3 regions of the Pseudomonas sp. GW821-FHT07G10 genome follow, and region 3 is predicted to be linked to each of the others. Evidence: predicted binding sites of a transcription regulator. Region 3 holds the regulator's gene; each other region holds the start of a gene.
What was found. The regulator FliA, encoded in region 3, starts transcription of late flagellar genes. The targets are predictions, from matches to a motif close to CTAAAGTTTNNNNNNNNNNNGCCGNTAA.

Region 1 (6,207 bases), on a different contig from region 3:
GGGTTGGTCCTGGGTCAGCTGATTCTGGTCATGCACCCGGCGCTGGGTCTGGAGTTGTTGATGCTGGTCGCACTGTGTTTTGCCTTGTGCCTGGTGCCCGTCGCCATGACCCGGCGCATTCACCCGGCGCCCCTGCATCCGGCACCGATGGAGCCGCGTTTCTTTATGAAACGCGTGCCGCAATCGTTGAGTACCGTGCTGGGGGCGGGGTTGATCGTTGGTTCGTTCTACGGTCTGGCGCCGCTGTATGCCTCTCAGCAGGGGCTTTCCACGGAGCAGGTCGGCCTGTTCATGGGTAGCTGCATTTTTGCGGGTTTGGTGGTGCAGTGGCCGCTGGGCTGGTTGTCGGATCGCTATGATCGGGCGTTGTTGATCCGTTGCTTTGCGTTTTCTCTGGCGCTGGCCGCGTTGCCTCTGGCGATAATGCCCGAGGTGCCACTTGAAGTGTTGTTTGTCGCCGGCTTCCTTTGCTCATTGGTGCAGTTCTGTCTTTATCCATTGGCGGTGGCGTTTTCCAATGACCATGTCGAAGGCGACCGAAGGGTTTCCCTAACGGCAATGTTGCTGGTGACGTACGGCGTCGGCGCAAGCATCGGGCCGCTGGCTGCGGGTGTGCTGATGAAGCTGTTTGGCAGTCAGATGCTCTATGCGTTCTTCAGCTTTTTCGCGCTGGTGCTGGTGTGGCGCATTCGGCCTAAAGCGGTGACAAACTTGCATCAGGTCGATGATGCGCCTCTGCATCACGTCGCCATGCCAGACAGTATGTCGAGCTCGCCTCTGGTGGCAGCGCTTGACCCGCGGGTTGATGAGCAGGTCGTGCACGAACAGATGCAAAATGCCGTAAACCTGGAGCCTGAGCCGGAGCACGAAGTGGATGTAACGCCCGAGGAGCCAGATCCGGAGCCTGCGCAAAGCTTCACTCAGGTAAGGCCTTAGAAAAAAAACGGGCAGTCACCGAAAGGGACTGCCCGTTTTTTATTGAGGTGTTGACTCAGAAATCGTCTTTATCGAAGCGGCGTGCTTCGCGCTGAAGCTGATAGACGAAACGCTCGACCTGGCGTTGAACCTGGCCGCTCATGTTGTGAAAGCGTACGCCGGCGAAGGTGGTGTCGATCCGCTCTTCGTGATGAAGATAACGCAATTCGACTGGCGCCGTCATTTTGCCGAAGGGCAGGGCGGCGATGAATCGGTCGTAGACCTCGCCCAGTTGCAGGCGGTCGGAGATGTCGCCTTCAAAGCGCAACTTGCAGCCGGTAGCCGAGATATCCAGCAGTTTACCCTTGATCGGGGCTTTAAGCTTTTCGCCGCCGAGTTCGATGTTGACCAGTTGAGCCAGTTTCAACGCTGCACGAAACGCATTGCGACGTTGGTGATAGACCACTTCATCAGGCATTGTGCCGCGATAGCAGCGACTGCCATTGGATTCGTCGATCGTCAGAGTGCCGGTGCTTTCCCAGGCAATCCGCACGCCGTCGTGGAAACCTTCGACGCGAAACGCTTCGCCATTGAGCAGAAAGCGTTCGCCATCGCGAGGAATCATCTCGTCCAGGGCGATCATGGTGCTGTCTCGATCGACTTCGACCAGATAGCTCTGAAAGCGCTGGGTGCGCTCATGAAAAGTGATGATCAGTGGATCATGGCTCTCTTGCAGCAACCGCAGATTGGCGGCAATTTCCAAAGGGGTCGTGAGCGCCTTTGGTGGCTGCGGAGCATCTTCTGCGTTTAAGGCATTGAACACGGTTCATCAATCTCCAGACAAATACGACACACGCAAGAGCCGGCATTTTGCCAGCATGTTTCGCGTCTTGATAGAGCGCTCATCTCTGATTTCAAGCCTGACTGAGTGGGCGGGGCTTCGCCAGCTTGGAGGTTGATCCGCGGGCATCATAAAGCGCAGGAGGTTCGCCACCGGTGAGGATCTTCAGCTGATTGGCGGTGGTGGCTTGCTGGATCTGGATCGAACGACCGTTGAGTTCGTTGGCTGCCTGGCAGTTGGCCAGAAGCTGATTGAGTTCGTCGCTCTGAGACAGCAGTTGATCGCCAATGGACGATTGCTCTGCAAGTCGTTCCAGGCCGCTTCGACTGGCCGGCAGGTTCAGGCTGATGAGGATCTGGCTACGTAAACGCCCATGCTGTTCAAGCAAAATGATCAGCGCCTGTTTCTGCGCGAGAATATCTTCGAGCAGTGGCATGTCGCGACCGTGCAAAGCGAGGGCCTCGGCTTGCAGCAACTCCAGCAACTGTTGAGCTGGAGCAAAATCGTCAGTGATCAGTTGCAGTAAATTTGTGTCGTGCATGGCTGGCCTTGGGTTTTAAGCGTCCAAAAGCCTGGCGCAGGCCTTTGGCTAGCGCTGGGCTTCGAAGTTGAGCAGTTTGCTGGCTACACGGTTGCTGTCGACTTTATAGCTGCCATCGGCAATCGCTTGCTTCAACTCGGCCACGCGGGCTTTGTCGACAGCAGGTTGATCGCGCAGCGTGTCAGTGACCTTCTGCAACTGTTGAGCCTCATTACTGAGGTGAACCGACTCCCCGCTTTGGCTGGTACTGGCCTGTTCGGCCGGGGTAATCACCGGCGCGGATTTGCCGGCGTCGCCGGTTTCCTTGCTGCCGCTGGTACGCGTACTGCTTGTGGGTGAGGGGGAGCTGTTTAAACGGCTGAAATCGATGACCATGATAGAAAACCTCTGGGTATTTGGACGCTTGCCATGTTTTCGGCCATACCCGGTAAAACTTTAGGCTCAATTTTCGATGAGCCGGCGCGAGTCGGCACCTGCCTTGCTTGAGGCACAGTTTAGGGAACGCCTGAGTGCAGCGCCAGTTCCCTACATGGCGACGTCCACCTGGCCCGGCGCGGTCACGCGCGCTTTGATTACCCGTTGAGAGTTCAGATTCTTGACCCTGATCTGTTCGCTCAGACCGCCGTTGGACAACGCTTCGCCGGGCATTCGCACATTGAGCGTACCGCTGCGAACGGATATCACCACTTGATCGCCTTTGCGAACGACCTCCGCCTGTTCCATGTGGACAAGGGTAATGACCTGATCGCTGACCATTGGCCGGACGAGTTTCTGACCGATGGCCTGATCGACCGACGTCAGATAACCCTGATTGATCAGGCTGATGTCGCGCTCGCGCAGGATGACGTCCTCAGGTTCGATGATGCCGGCGCGTTTAAGTGGGCGAGTGGTGGTAACGACCTCTCGAAACAGGCGCACTTGAGCGGGAACGAAGACGGTCCAGGGCGAGGCGCCATCGCAACGCACCTTTACGATTACGCGGCCCAAAGGCTGAGCCGGACTTTCCAGCGTCGCTGTCAATTCCTTGTCGCATAACGGCATGCGCAAGCGAGGGTCGAGTTGATTGACCTGAATTTCGTAGCGTCCTTCGGTGTGGCTGGTTGCCAGATAATCTTCTACGGTGAATTCAAGAAAGCCTTGAGTGACGCCGATAAGCAGATCAGGCAAGGTAACCGAGTCAGCAACGGCAGGGCTGCCAGCGGTGAAAAAGCACAACGCTGACAACGCGCAAAGCAATTTGCGGTACGTTGATGTCAGGTGTCGGAAAAATGTCGTTTTTGCGTTCATGGCAGTTAAAAAGCAAGCCCCGTGCCGTTTAGTGATGAATGTGCATCGGATCTTAAGCGTTGGTGTAGGAGTCTGGGCATGGCTGGTGTAATGGATTCGGTGAACCAGCGCACACAATTGGTAGGGCAGAATCGCCTTGAGCTGTTGTTGTTCCGTCTTGACGGCCAGCAGCTGTATGGGATCAACGTGTTCAAGGTTCGGGAGGTGCTGCAATGCCCCAAACTGACCCTGCTGCCTAAATCCAGTCCTGTCGTGTGCGGTGTCGCAAATATTCGGGGGGCGACCATTCCGATTCTTGATCTGGCAATGGCGACCGGTTCTGGCGGTTTGCAGGATCAAAGCAATCCCTTCGTAATCATTACGGAGTACAACACCAAGACCCAGGGTTTTTTGGTCAGGTCGGTCGAGCGCATCGTCAACATGAACTGGGAGGAGATCCATCCGCCACCCAAGGGCACCGGGCGCGATCATTATTTGACGGCAGTGACCCGGGTCGACAATCAGTTAGTCGAAATCATCGATGTCGAGAAGGTCCTGGCTGAAGTGGCGCCGGCATCGGAATCCATTTCGGCGGGTGTGGTGGACGTTGAAACGCAGCGCAAGGCCGTTTCCCTGCGGGTGCTGACGGTCGACGATTCGTCGGTAGCGCGCAAGCAGGTCACGCGTTGTCTGCAGACCGTCGGGGTCGATGTAGTGGCATTGAACGACGGCCGACAGGCGCTGGATTACCTGCGCAAGCTGGTCGAGGAGGGCAAGAAGCCGGAAGAAGAGTTCTTGATGATGATTTCCGACATCGAGATGCCCGAAATGGACGGCTACACGCTCACGGCCGAGATCCGCAGCGATCCACGCATGCAAAAGCTACATATCATCCTGCATACTTCGTTGTCAGGTGTATTCAATCAGGCAATGGTGAAGAAGGTCGGTGCCGATGACTTCCTTGCCAAATTCCGTCCTGATGACCTGGCATCCCGGGTAATCGACCGGATCAAAGCAGCAGATAACAGCTAGGGCGTTTGCCCTTGGCGGTCAACACGATTTAAGAGGCGGCATCATTGTCTACGGGTAATTTGGATTTCGAACAGTTCCGGGTCTTCCTGGAAAAAGCCTGTGGCATTTTGCTCGGTGAAAACAAGCAGTATCTGGTGTCGAGCCGTCTCAATAAACTCATGGAGCAGCAGGGCATCAAATCGTTGGGTGAGCTGGTTCAGCGCATTCAGACCCAGCCGCGCAGCGGGTTGCGCGAGATGGTGGTGGATGCCATGACTACCAACGAAACCCTGTGGTTTCGTGACACCTATCCGTTTGAAGTATTGAAGAATAAAGTACTGCCCGAGTCGATCAAGGCCAGTCCTGGCCAGCGCCTGCGCATTTGGTCGGCGGCGTGCTCGTCGGGGCAGGAACCGTACTCATTGTCCATGTCGATCGATGAGTTCGAGCGGACCAACATGGGTCAGCTGAAAATGGGTGTGCAGATCGTTGCCACCGATTTGTCCGGCACCATGCTGAACAACTGCAAGACCGGCGAATACGACAGTCTGGCCATTGGCCGCGGTCTCTCCGCGGAGCGGCTGCAACGGTACTTCGATCCGAAAGGGCCGGGGCGTTGGGCGATCAAGGCACCGATCAGGAGTCGGGTGGAGTTTCGTTCGTTCAACCTGCTCGATAGCTATGCAAGTCTTGGCAAGTTCGACATCGTGTTCTGCCGCAACGTGCTGATCTACTTCTCCGCTGAGGTGAAGAAGGACATCCTGCTGCGGATTCACAGTACGTTGAAGCCAGGCGGCTATCTGTTCCTCGGTGCTTCCGAAGCGCTGAATGGCTTGCCGGATCACTACCAGATGGTCCAGTGCAGTCCTGGAATCATCTACCAGGCGAAGTGATTTGCCAGCGTCATAAAAAACGGGAGTCCTCAGGGACTCCCGTGTTTTGTCCGCCGAAATGATCGTTCCCACGCTCTGCGTGGGAATGCCGCCATGGACGCTCTGCGTCCGCTTCGAGATGTGACGCAGAGCGTCACGGGATGCATTCCCACGCAGGAGCGTGGGAACGATCACGGATCTCATGCATCCCGACATCTCGAGCGGCAGAAAAGCGGCAGGCGGCGGAAATCAGTTGCCGCTTTTCTGGCATTGCCACCTTGCCGATGCCCGCAAAGCCCCGGTTTACGGCCTTTCGTGAACTGGCACGACGCTTGCTATGTTCATCGTACGAAAAATCTGGTCACCCGAAGGTTTCCCGGCATGAGCATCAGCTTCGATAAAGCGCTCGGTATCCATGAACAAGCCCTGGGCTTCCGCGCTCAGCGTGCTGAAGTTCTGGCCAACAACATCGCCAACGCTGACACCCCTAATTACAAGGCCCGGGATCTGGACTTCTCTGCCGTGCTTGCTGCGCAGAATGAAAAGACCAAGAGCGGCACTTTCGCGTTGAACATGACCAATAGCCGTCATATCGAAGCCGAAGGTCTGGGTAATGGCGACGAGACGTTGCTATATCGCACGCCAATGCAACCCTCGATTGACCAAAACACCGTGGACGCCCAGCTGGAACAGTCGAACTACGCGGAAAATGCGGTCAACTTCCAGGCCAGCTTCACGCTGCTCAACAGCAAATTCAAAGG
Region 2 (6,207 bases), on a different contig from region 3:
ATAAAGCAGAGTTTGAGCCGCGCAATTACAAGTGTCAAACCTAAGTTATTGAATAATATATGAAAATTAATCGGAATAAGAATGTTTGTGTTCCGCGTCTTAGTGCTAAGCGATTGAATTCTAGGCATAAAAAAACCGGACATTGAGTCCGGTTCTTTCAAATACGTAATTTAAGCGGCGGAAAATTCTACTGGGTAGGGGATCGCGGCCTGGCTGCTTTGCAGTTCGGTCAGGGTTTCGCGTACCACTTGTTTGGCAAGGCATGCGCATTTGCCGCATTGGCTGGCAACACCGGTGGCTTGGCGCACCTCACGGTAGCTGCAGCAACCATCAAAGATCGCATCGCGGATTTGCCCGTCAGTGACGCCTGTGCAGAGGCAGACATACATATGTGAGAACCGTCGCTGGTTATGGCTCAATTGCGATGGATCTTAATGTTAACGAGAATGATTGTCAAAGTGCTTTCTGAAAGCTTTGAGCTGGCATGGGGGGTTGGCTGACGAACGGTATTGGCGCTTTGATGTTGATGTCTTCAAATGTCAGGCCGGCTTTTTAACGTCGTTATAAAAACCGCTAAGGACAGGTCAAAAACGCGGTGTATGATGCTCGGCCCTTGCGAAGGGAGATCACGTCACAGAGTTGTCGCTGACCCGTGGCAGACTTGGCTGGATCTTGTCCTTCACTCCACCACACCAGGAGATATCCAATGAGCGTACTCGTAGGCAAACAAGCCCCTGACTTCACCGTCGCCGCCGTACTTGGCAATGGCGAGATCGTAGATAGCTTCACCCTGTCCTCGGCCATCAAAGGCAAATACGGCCTGGTGTTCTTCTACCCACTGGACTTTACCTTTGTCTGCCCGTCCGAGCTGATTGCTCTGGACCACCGCATTCCTGAATTCAAGGCGCGCAACGTTGAAGTAGTCGCTGTTTCCATCGACTCCCACTTCACCCACAACGCCTGGCGCAACACCCCGATCAATGCCGGCGGCATCGGTCAGGTTCAATACACCATGGCTGCCGACATGAAACACGAAATCTGCAAGGCCTACGACGTTGAGTCCGAAGGCGGCGTGGCCTTCCGTGGCGCATTCCTGATCGACGACAAAGGTGTTGTCCGTTCGCAAATCGTCAACGACCTGCCACTGGGCCGTAACATGGACGAACTGCTGCGTCTGGTCGATGCCCTGCAATTCCACGAAGAGCACGGCGAAGTTTGCCCGGCTAACTGGAAAAAAGGCGACAAAGGTATGACCGCTTCGCCAGAAGGCGTTGCTGCTTACCTGAGCGAGAACGCCGGCAAGCTGTAAGCTGCGCGTCACGCATAAAAAAACCGGCTGAGAGGCCGGTTTTTTTATGGGCGTGATTTCTTCAGGCGACGTGATCAGTCGTTGAAGTCTTCCCAGCCACCCATTTGTTTCCAGCGGTTGACGATGCCGCAGAACAGCTCGGCAGTCTTCTCGGTATCGTAGCGCGCCGAGTGGGCCTCGCGACCGTCGAAGTCGATATCGGCAGTCTGACAGGCCTTCGCCAGCACGGTTTGACCATACGCCAGACCGGCCAGCGTTGCAGTGTCGAAGCTGGAGAACGGGTGAAAAGGGTTGCGTTTCATGTCCAGACGCGCGACAGCGGCGTTGAGGAAGGCCAGATCGAAGCTGCTGTTATGCCCCACCAGAATCGCACGTTTGCAGCCATTGGCCTTCAGGGCCTTGCGTACACCGCGGAAGATATCGGTCAGGGCCGTTTCTTCGCTGACCGCCATGCGCAGCGGGTGATCGAGCTTGATCCCGGTGAACTCCAGAGCCGCTGCTTCGATGTTCGCGCCTTCGAAAGGCTCGACCCGGAAAAAATAGGTGTGTTCGGGGAACACGAAACCTTTTTCGTCCATGCCGATGGTGACTGCTGCGATTTCCAGCAATGCATCGGTGGCAGAGTTGAAACCACCGGTTTCAACATCGACGACTACCGGCAGGTAGCCACGAAACCTGGCCGCCATCGGATGGCGCGAACCGCCGCCACCGTTATGGCCGTCTTGGTCGTCGTCGAAATGGTCTTCACTCACGAGTGTTTCTCCAGCAGACGCCAGCGCAGTTTTTCACCGGCGCGCAGCGGGATTACAGACAGCTCGCCAAACGGCAGGCTGGTAGGGGCGGTCCACTCTTCGCGAACCAGGGTGATGCGGTCGGTGTTTGCGGGCAGGCCATAGAAGCGCGGGCCGTGCAAACTGGCGAAGCCTTCGAGCTTGTCCAGCGCATTGCGCTGTTCGAAGGCTTCGGCGTACATCTCGATCGCAGCATAAGCGGTGTAGCAACCGGCACAACCACACGCGGCTTCTTTGGCGTGTTGAGCGTGCGGTGCCGAATCGGTGCCGAGGAAGAACTTCTCGCTGCCACTGGTGGCGGCGTCGAGCAGTGCTTCCTGGTGGATATTGCGTTTGAGGATCGGCAAGCAATAGAAGTGCGGGCGAATCCCGCCAACCAGCATGTGGTTGCGGTTGTACAGCAGGTGATGGGCGGTGATGGTTGCGCCCACATTGGCGTCCGTCTCACTGACGAACTGGACGGCCTCGCGGGTGGTGATGTGTTCGAACACCACTTTGAGTGTCGGGAAGCGTTCCACGACCCGACGCAGGTGTTCGTCGATGAACAGCTTTTCACGGTCGAAGACATCGACGTCGCCGCGAGTGACTTCACCGTGAATCAGCAACGGCATCCCGACTTCGGCCATGGCCTCCAATGCGGGAAAGATCTTGTCGATGCTGGTGACACCAGAGTCCGAGTTGGTGGTCGCACCGGCCGGATAGAGCTTGGCGGCGTGGACGAAACCACTGGCCTTGGCCTCGCGAATCTCTTGAGGCTCGGTACGATCGGTCAGGTAGAGCACCATCAACGGTTCGAAACGGCTGCCGGCCGGGCGCGCAGCGAGAATGCGCTGGCGATAGGCATCGGCTTGCGCGGCGTTGCGCACCGGTGGTACCAGGTTGGGCATGATGATGGCGCGACCAAAGGTGCGCGCGACATCCGCAACAGTATTGGCTAGCACAGCACCATCGCGAAGATGTATATGCCAGTCGTCGGGACGCAGCAGGGTCAGGCGGTCGGACATTGGGGATTCCAGGCGGGTCAAACTGAAGGGAATGCTACCGGAAAAGACTCTCTCAGGCACTCGCTATCAAGTTTTGCAGCAAGCTTCCGATATCCCATAGGTGTGCTGTAAACAAGTGATATGCCGTAAACGTGTGTCGGTCTTTTGTGTAGAAGCCAGTGGAGCCTCCCGTGCGCCAGCGTTATTTAGCCTTGCTCAGTGTGTTTGTCAGCCTGCCGGCGATGGCTCTGACTTTCCAGACGCGTCTGGAGAGCATCGAGTGGAAGGTCGAAGGCGACAAGTTCGAGTGCCGTCTGACCCAACCCATTACCGATTTTGGCTCGGGTGAGTTTGTTCGGCGTGCAGGCGAACAGGCGACGTTCCGCCTCAAGGCCTACAACTCGATGCTCGGTGGCGGCTCGGCGACCTTGTTGGCGGCGGCTGCGCCCTGGCAGCCGGGGCGCGGCGACATCAATCTGGGTTCGGTGAGAGCCGGCAGCGGCGATGTACTGTTTAACAGCTCACAGGCGCAGGCCGGTCGATTGTTCAGTGGCCTGATGGATGGTCGTAGCCCGGTGGTTCGCCATTATTCCCGTGAGGGTCGTGTTTCCGAAGTTCGTTTGTTGCCGGTCAAATTCAACAAGGCCTACAGCGACTATCAAGCGTGCACAGCCAAGCTGTTGCCGATGAACTTCGAACAAGTGAAGCATGCCGAGGTCGGCTTTCCAGGCGGTGGCATCGACCTGGATGCGCAGGCCAAGGCCAGATTGCAGGTGGTGCTGGAGTTCCTCAAGGCTGATCCAACCGTCAATCACATCGAACTGGACGGTCACTCGGACAACAGCGGCAATCGTCTGACCAATCGCGATCTGTCGCGGCGCAGAGCCTTGGCGGTGATGGACTTTTTCAAGGCCAACGGCATCCAGGAGTCGCAGATCAGCATGCGATTTCACGGCGAGAGTTATCCTCTGGCGCCCAATACCAATCCCGCCAATCGGGCCAGGAATCGCCGGGTCAATGTTCAGCTTGAGCGTGTTGCACCTGCCGAAAAGCCGGCCCCCCAGATCAGCTCCACGGGCAATACCGCGGCGACGTCCTGAAACCGCTGTAATCGTCGCTCGCTCGACATAATCTGTCGCTTCATCGTCATAAGCTGTCGCGCCTCTGTAAATTATCCGGTTTGAGCGGTAGACTAGAAAGCTTTCCGTACAACCCGGTGGAGTAATGGCATGGCGGACGTAAACAAGGTCGTTCTGGCGTATTCCGGCGGCCTGGACACTTCGGTGATCCTCAAGTGGCTGCAGGATACTTATAACTGTGAAGTGGTGACCTTCACCGCTGACCTGGGTCAGGGCGAAGAGGTCGAACCTGCACGCGCCAAGGCACAAGCCATGGGCGTGAAAGAGATCTACATCGACGATCTGCGCGAAGAGTTCGTCCGCGATTTCGTTTTCCCTATGTTCCGCGCCAACACCGTTTACGAGGGCGAGTACCTGCTGGGTACCTCCATCGCTCGTCCGTTGATCGCCAAGCGCTTGATTGAAATTGCCAACGAAACCGGTGCCGACGCCATTTCCCATGGTGCAACCGGCAAAGGTAATGACCAGGTTCGTTTTGAACTGGGCGCCTATGCGTTGAAGCCTGGCGTCAAAGTCATTGCTCCATGGCGTGAATGGGATCTGCTCTCCCGTGAAAAGCTGATGGATTACGCTGAAAAGCACAACATCCCTATCGAACGCCACGGCAAGAAAAAATCCCCGTACTCGATGGATGCCAACCTGCTGCACATCTCCTATGAAGGTGGCGTGCTGGAAGACACCTGGACCGAGCACGAAGAAGATATGTGGCGCTGGACCAAGTCGCCAGAAGACGCTCCGAACGTTGCAACCTATCTTGAGTTGACCTATCGCAATGGCGATATCGTCGCTCTGGACGGCGTTGAAATGACTCCGGCCACCGTCCTGGCCACGCTGAACCGTATTGGCGGCGAAAACGGCATCGGCCGTCTGGATATCGTCGAGAACCGTTATGTCGGTATGAAGTCCCGCGGGTGCTACGAGACACCTGGTGGCACCATCATGCTGCGTGCTCACCGTGCAATCGAGTCGATCACCCTGGATCGCGAAGTCGCTCACCTTAAAGATGAGTTGATGCCTAAATACGCCAGCCTGATCTACACCGGTTACTGGTGGAGCCCTGAGCGTCTGATGCTGCAACAGATGATCGATGCCTCTCAGGCGCATGTGAATGGCGTGGTTCGTCTGAAACTGTACAAAGGCAACGTCATTGTCACCGGCCGTAAGTCCGATGAATCGTTGTTCGATGCCAATATTGCGACTTTTGAAGAGGATGGCGGCGCTTACAATCAAGCGGATGCTGCTGGCTTCATCAAGCTCAATGCATTGCGCATGCGTATTGCCGCAAACAAAGGTCGGAAATTGTTCTGATTGCCTGAATGCGACTCAAGAAAATGGCCCTGCTGCACGCAGGGCCATTTTTTTTGCATGTTATGTTTAGTTCAGGCTGCCTTGTTCGGTGTGAACGCTTGAATGACGCTTGATGTGGCGTTGTTTTTATCCTGCCTCACGCAGAATTCGGGTTGTTCTACCCTGTCTTGATTCTGCTTTTGTTGCGTTGATCTGCCGGGTATCAACGGTGTGCCAGCGGTGCAGTGCCAAGGGCAAATGAAGCGTGTGATGTGCGAATAAATTGATATGCACAAGTGCTGCTTGTCCATGGCGTGATGAGTAGCGCGACTCCTGCTGTTGGAATATGTGGCTCTGTGGCAAGCATCCAGGCATCTATGCCGGTGGGCGAAAGTCTTTCTCCTTGTCGGCGGTGTGATTTTTCTGTTTAAGTAACTCAGGGCCTGGAGGGGTGGTTTTCACTCTTTCCGGACGAGCTGCATCGTCGATGATTTTGATGAAGTGCTTTCCTTTCTCGAAATCGGAAGGCGCGTACAGTGATTTGTAGTTGAAATTCAGCGTGGCAAAGAAAAGCAGTATCAGGGCATAGGGGAAAGTAATCAGGAACCAGACATAGACTTGACGTTCCTCGTAGTCAAGAAATGGAAATGATACGGCTGCCGAAGCTTCTGTTAGCGCTGCGAAGATCGCAATGATGG
Region 3 (6,207 bases):
GATGCGATTCGAGCTCAGCGGTCTGCGTGAGCTGCTGGAAGTGCAGTTGGGCTCGCTGGCCTGGAACCAGTTGCAAGGCAGCCGGCCACAGCAGGCCAATCTATGGCGTCGCCTGCAACGTATCGGTTTGTCCGGTCCGCTGTCGCGCGACCTGCTGGCACTGATTACCGAAATTGAAGAGCCACGTCAGGCCTGGCGCATGCTGTTGGCGCACCTGGCGCGGATGATCGCGACCCCCGAGATCGAGCCGCTGGAAGAGGGCGGGGTGATTGCCATGGTCGGCCCTGCCGGCATGGGCAAGACCACCACGCTGGCCAAGCTGGCGGCGCGTTATGTGCTCAAGTACGGCGCGCAGAACATCGCGCTGGTGAGCATGGACAGCTACCGTATCGGGGCCCAGGAACAGCTCAAGACCCTGGGGCGTATCCTCAATGTCTCCGTGACCCACGTCGACCCGGGCCAGTCCCTGGCGCAGGCGCTCGATCCGCTGTTGCGCAAGCGCGTCGTGTTGATCGATACCGCCGGCCTTCAGGCCAGCGACCCGGCGTTGCGCATGCAGCTGGAAAGCCTGGCCGGTCGCGGGATCAAGTCAAAGAATTATCTGGTGTTGGCAACAACCAGCCAGAAACAGGTACTAACCGCCGCTTATCACAGTTACAAACGCTGCGGGCTGGCAGGGTGCATCCTGACTAAACTGGATGAAACGGCAAGCCTGGGCGAAGTGTTGAGTCTGGCGATCAGTCACGAGTTACCCGTTGCTTATCTGACCGATGGGCCGCGGATTCCGGATGATCTGCATTTACCACGCCGCCATCAATTGGTCAGTCGCGCCGTGAGTGTGCAGATGCAGGAAGAACCCAGCGAAGAAGCCATGGCTGATATGTTCGCTGACCTCTACCACAGCCCGACCAAGCGGGTCGGCTAAGGTAATAACGAATAGATTGCAGTGAATCTACATCGATGGTCTGCCATGCATTGTTTCAGTGGTGAACGCGCAGCCAGTTATGTGGCCTCCGTCTAAGTAAGACAAGGTATAGAAAGAACATGGGCAGCATGCATCCCGTACAGGTGATTGCGGTGACCGGCGGCAAAGGTGGCGTCGGGAAGACTAACGTGTCAGTGAACTTGTCCCTGGCTCTAGCTGAGCTAGGCCGGCGCGTCATGCTGCTGGATGCCGATCTGGGGCTGGCGAACGTCGACGTTCTGTTGGGACTGACACCCAAACGCACTCTGGCCGATGTGGTCGAGGGGCGTTGTGAGTTGCGCGATGTACTGCTTCAGGGGCCAGGCGGCATTCGCATCGTCCCGGCAGCATCCGGTACGCAGAGCATGGTGCATCTGAGCCCGGCCCAACATGCCGGCCTGATCCAGGCCTTTAGCGATATCGGCGACAACCTCGACGTGCTGGTGATCGACACCGCCGCCGGTATTGGTGATTCGGTTGTCAGTTTTGTTCGCGCGGCCCAGGAAGTGCTGCTGGTGGTCTGCGACGAGCCGACCTCGATCACCGATGCCTATGCCCTGATCAAATTGCTCAATCGTGACCATGGCATGAACCGCTTCCGTGTGCTCGCCAACATGGCGCAGAGCCCGCAGGAAGGTCGCAATCTGTTCGCCAAGTTGACCAAGGTCACGGATCGCTTCCTGGACGTGGCCTTGCAGTACGTCGGTGCGGTTCCCTACGACGAGTGTGTGCGCAAGGCTGTGCAAAAGCAGCGTGCGGTCTATGAGGCCTTCCCTCGTTCGAAGTGCGCGCTGGCGTTCAAAGCCATTGCTCAGAAGGTCGATACCTGGCCGCTGCCTGCCAATCCACGCGGGCATCTGGAATTTTTCGTCGAGCGGCTGGTGCATCAAACGGCAGGGCCGGTGCTATGAGCGCCAGCGGGTACAACCTCTACAAGGCGTCGGCACGTGATAGCCAGTACGAGCTGATCGAGCGCTATGCGCCACTGGTCAAGCGTATTGCCTATCACTTGCTGGCACGCCTGCCAGCCAGTGTTCAGGTCGAGGATCTGATCCAGGCCGGGATGATCGGCTTGCTGGAAGTGTCGACCAAATACGACGCCAGCAAGGGCGCGAGTTTCGAGACTTATGCGGGGATCCGCATTCGTGGCGCGATGCTCGATGAAGTGCGTAAAGGTGACTGGGCTCCACGTTCGGTACACCGCAATACCCGGATGGTCAGTGACGCAATCCGCTCAATTGAAGCTAAAACCGGACGTGACGCTAAAGATCACGAGGTTGCGGCCGAACTCCAATTGAGTCTCGATGATTATTACGGGATTTTGAACGACACCTTGGGTAGTCGGTTGTTCAGCTTCGACGATCTGTTGCAGGACGGCGAGCATGAAGGGCTGCACGAGGATGGCGCGAGTGCTCATCTCGAGCCGTCGCGTGATCTGGAAGATGAACGCTTCCAGGCTGCGTTGGCGGACGCGATTGCCAATTTGCCGGAGCGTGAGCGACTGGTGTTGGCGCTGTACTACGACGAAGAGCTGAACCTCAAGGAAATCGGTGAGGTCCTGGGAGTCAGCGAATCGCGGGTCAGCCAGTTACACAGCCAGTGCGCGGCCCGTTTACGGGGGCGTTTGGGGGAGTGGCGAGCGCGCTGACAGGCAGTGTGGGGACACTGCGAACGAGGCTGGTATGGCGTAGCCGCACTGGTCACGGCCCGTTGTGCTCCATGCAACCGTTGAGTGTTACGCCGAATTGATTGAATGGCGCGTTCAGGTGCTGGGCGCGTTTTAAGACTGCTTGGAGGTCGAATTGGACAAGAACATGAAAATCCTCATCGTTGATGACTTCTCAACGATGCGGCGGATCATAAAAAACCTGTTGCGTGACCTTGGGTTCACCAACACGGTCGAGGCGGATGATGGTACTACCGCGATTCCGGTCCTCAACAGCGGGAGCATCGACTTTCTGGTAACGGACTGGAACATGCCCGGCATGACCGGTATCGACTTGCTGCGCCACGTGCGTGCCGATGAAAAGCTCAAGCACCTGCCGGTGTTGATGGTGACGGCCGAAGCCAAGCGCGAGCAAATCATCGAAGCCGCTCAGGCCGGTGTGAACGGCTATGTGGTCAAACCATTCACGGCTCAGGCGCTGAAAGAGAAGATCGAAAAAATCTTCGAACGCATCGGTTGATATGCGGAGCCAGTCCGCCACGGGAGAGCTATGGAGCATAACGAATCTTCACTGGGCGATTTTGAATCGACCCTGAAAAAACATGCCAGCGAACTGGTCGAAAGCCTTGAAAAAGGTAAATTCGGCGACGCGGTGCAACTGATCCATGAGCTCAACCAGACCCGTGATCGCGGCCTGTACCAAGAGGTAGGCAAGCTCACCCGCGAGCTGCATAGCGCAATTGTCAATTTTCATATTGACCCGCACATGCCGCAAGCCGAGGAGGTTTCACAGATCACGGATGCCACTGAGCGCCTGTCCTATGTGGTCAGGCTGACCGAGGCTGCGGCCAACCGCACCATGGACCTGGTCGAGAACAGCACCCCGTTGGTCAATGGCCTGAGCACCGAGGCTCAGGCCTTGAGCGTGGACTGGGGGCGGTTCATGCGTCGTGAAGTCGGTGCCGAGGAGTTCCGTGAACTGGCCCGGCGGGTAGACGGTTTCCTGACGCGTAGCGAGCAACAGACTCGTGTCGTGTCGAGCAATCTCAACGACATCCTGCTGGCTCAGGATTACCAGGACCTCACAGGCCAGGTGATCAAGCGCGTGACCCAATTGGTCACGGAAGTCGAAAGCAATCTGCTCAAACTCGTGTTGATGGCCAGTCACGTCGACCGGTTTGCGGGCATTGAACATGACCGCGAATCGATCCTCGCGGAAAAAGATCCGGAAAAACATCTGTCTCAGGGTGAAGGTCCGCAGATTCATGCCGATAAACGTGAAGACGTTATGTCCGGTCAGGACGATGTAGACGATTTGCTTTCCAGCCTTGGATTTTAGGCCGACTTATCAGGAGCACCCATACACATGAGCTTCGGCGCCGATGAAGAGATCCTTCAGGATTTCCTGGTTGAGGCCGGCGAGATTCTTGAGCAACTGTCCGAACAACTGGTTGAGCTTGAAAGCCGACCAGATGATGCGGACTTGCTCAACGCAATTTTTCGCGGTTTTCACACTGTAAAAGGGGGCGCCGGCTTCCTCCAGCTCAACGAGCTGGTGGAGTGCTGTCACATCGCCGAGAACGTCTTCGACATCCTGCGCAAGGGTGAGCGTCGGGTTGACTCGGAATTGATGGACGTGGTTCTGGAAGCGCTGGATGCCGTGAACGGTATGTTCACCGAAGTCCGCGAGCGCACCGCGATCACCGCTGCAACACCTGAATTATTGGCAGCGTTGGCGCGGCTGGCCGAGCCTGCCGCTGCCGATGTTGCACCGGCGGTTGAAGTGAGCGCTGAACCTGTCGTCGAGAGCGAATCGGGCGACATCACCGACAATGAGTTCGAACAGCTGCTCGATTCGCTCAACGCGGTCAAAGCCCAGGCAGAAACGCCTGCAGTGGTTCAGCTGGCTCCAGCGGCTCCAGGCAGCGATGAAATCACCGATGCCGAGTTCGAGTCGTTGCTCGATCAGTTGCACGGCAAGGGCCAGTTCGCCGTTGACGCCGTCACGGCACAAGCTGAGCCTGCTGCGCCAAAGGGCGAAGCGGCCAGCAACGAGATTACCGACGACGAATTCGAAGCATTGCTCGATCAGTTGCACGGCAAAGGTACATTCGCGGTAGATGCACTGGATGCGGCGATCGCTTCGGTGCCAGCTGCTGCCCTGCCAAGTGCTCTGGCGGCTGGCAGTGATCTGATTTCCGATCATGAGTTCGAGTCGTTGCTTGACGAGTTGCACGGCAAAGGCAAGTTCACTGAAGTACCTGCTGCTGCGACTGCGGTAGTGGCGGCGCCTGTTGCCAAAGCGGTTGCACAGCTGGTCACAAAAGCACCTGAAGCCAGGGCCCAAGCGCCAGAACCGGCGGCTCCTGCACCGGCTGCGGCCAGAGCGCCTGCGGCTGCGTCATCGGAAAAACCGGCCAGTGAAGCCGAGACCACCGTGCGGGTCGATACCGCGCGGCTGGACGAGATCATGAACATGGTCGGCGAATTGGTGCTGGTCCGTAACCGCTTGGTCCGTCTGGGCCTCAATAGCGGCGATGAAGCCATGTCCAAAGCCGTGTCGAACCTCGACGTGGTGACGGCCGATCTGCAAACCGCGGTGATGAAAACCCGGATGCAGCCGATCAAGAAAGTCTTCGGTCGCTTCCCGCGACTGGTACGCGATCTGGCTCGCCAGTTGAAGAAAGAGATCAATCTGGAACTGGTCGGCGAAGAAACCGACCTCGACAAGAACCTCGTCGAGGCCCTGGCCGACCCGCTGGTCCACTTGGTGCGCAACGCGGTCGACCACGGTATCGAGTCCCCGGAAGAACGCGAAGCATCGGGCAAGGCCCGTGGTGGCAAGGTGATTCTGGCGGCCGAGCAAGAAGGCGACCATATCCTGCTGTCGATCTCCGATGACGGAAAGGGCATGGACCCGAGTGTCCTGCGTTCCATTGCGGTGAAACGCGGTGTGATGGACAAGGATGCCGCCGATCGTCTGAGCGACACCGAATGCTACAACCTGATTTTTGCACCAGGTTTCTCGACCAAAACCGAGATTTCCGACGTGTCGGGTCGTGGTGTGGGCATGGACGTGGTGAAAACCAAGATTTCCCAGCTCAACGGTTCGATCAACATCTACTCGACCAAGGGCCAGGGCTCGAAGATCGTCATCAAGGTCCCGTTGACCCTGGCGATCATGCCAACGCTGATGGTCATGCTCGGCAACCAGGCCTTTGCTTTCCCGCTGGTCAACGTCAACGAGATTTTCCATCTCGACCTGTCGCGCACCAACGTGGTCGATGGCCAGGAAGTGGTGATCGTGCGCGACAAAGCGCTGCCTCTGTTCTATCTCAAGCGCTGGCTGGTCGCTTCCGCCGCTCACGAAGAGCAGCGTGAAGGCCATGTGGTGATCCTTTCAGTGGGCACCCAGCGGATCGGCTTTGTCGTCGATCAACTGGTCGGTCAGGAAGAGGTGGTCATCAAGCCATTGGGCAAGATGCTTCAGGGAACCCCGGGCATGTCCGGCGCCACCATCACCGGTGACGGCCGCATTGCGCTGATTCTCGATGTTCCGAGCATGCTCAAGCGTTAC

Region 1: flgM (flagellar biosynthesis anti-sigma factor FlgM) is a predicted target of FliA. The motif match lies at 2,709-2,736, and genes of this name have one in related genera.
Region 2: AC07O1_RS10535 (flagellar protein MotY) is a predicted target of FliA. The motif match lies at 3,170-3,197, and genes of this name have one in related genera.

What each region holds. Positions count from the first base shown of each region.
Region 1 covers NZ_JBWKQB010000005.1:202,960-209,166, reverse strand. The annotation lists gene AC07O1_RS09895 (MFS transporter) at 1-936, shown strand, start outside; gene AC07O1_RS09890 (flagellar brake protein) at 992-1,738, opposite strand; gene AC07O1_RS09885 (flagella synthesis protein FlgN) at 1,830-2,297, opposite strand; gene flgM (flagellar biosynthesis anti-sigma factor FlgM) at 2,346-2,672, opposite strand; gene flgA (flagellar basal body P-ring formation chaperone FlgA) at 2,823-3,584, opposite strand; gene AC07O1_RS09870 (chemotaxis protein CheV) at 3,663-4,595, shown strand; gene cheR (protein-glutamate O-methyltransferase CheR) at 4,640-5,467, shown strand; gene flgB (flagellar basal body rod protein FlgB) at 5,828-6,207, shown strand, end outside.
Region 2 covers NZ_JBWKQB010000006.1:106,990-113,196, reverse strand. The annotation lists gene AC07O1_RS10555 (bacterioferritin-associated ferredoxin) at 171-389, opposite strand; gene AC07O1_RS10550 (peroxiredoxin) at 707-1,309, shown strand; gene rnt (ribonuclease T) at 1,384-2,061, opposite strand; gene pyrC (dihydroorotase) at 2,058-3,104, opposite strand; gene AC07O1_RS10535 (flagellar protein MotY) at 3,275-4,183, shown strand; gene AC07O1_RS10530 (argininosuccinate synthase) at 4,313-5,530, shown strand; partial or broken gene AC07O1_RS10525 (hypothetical protein) at 5,972-6,207, opposite strand, start outside.
Region 3 covers NZ_JBWKQB010000012.1:94,553-100,759, forward strand. The annotation lists gene flhF (flagellar biosynthesis GTPase FlhF) at 1-925, shown strand, start outside; gene fleN (flagellar synthesis regulator FleN) at 1,045-1,875, shown strand; gene fliA (RNA polymerase sigma factor FliA) at 1,872-2,612, shown strand; gene AC07O1_RS15430 (chemotaxis response regulator CheY) at 2,779-3,150, shown strand; gene AC07O1_RS15435 (protein phosphatase CheZ) at 3,181-3,969, shown strand; gene AC07O1_RS15440 (chemotaxis protein CheA) at 3,997-6,207, shown strand, end outside.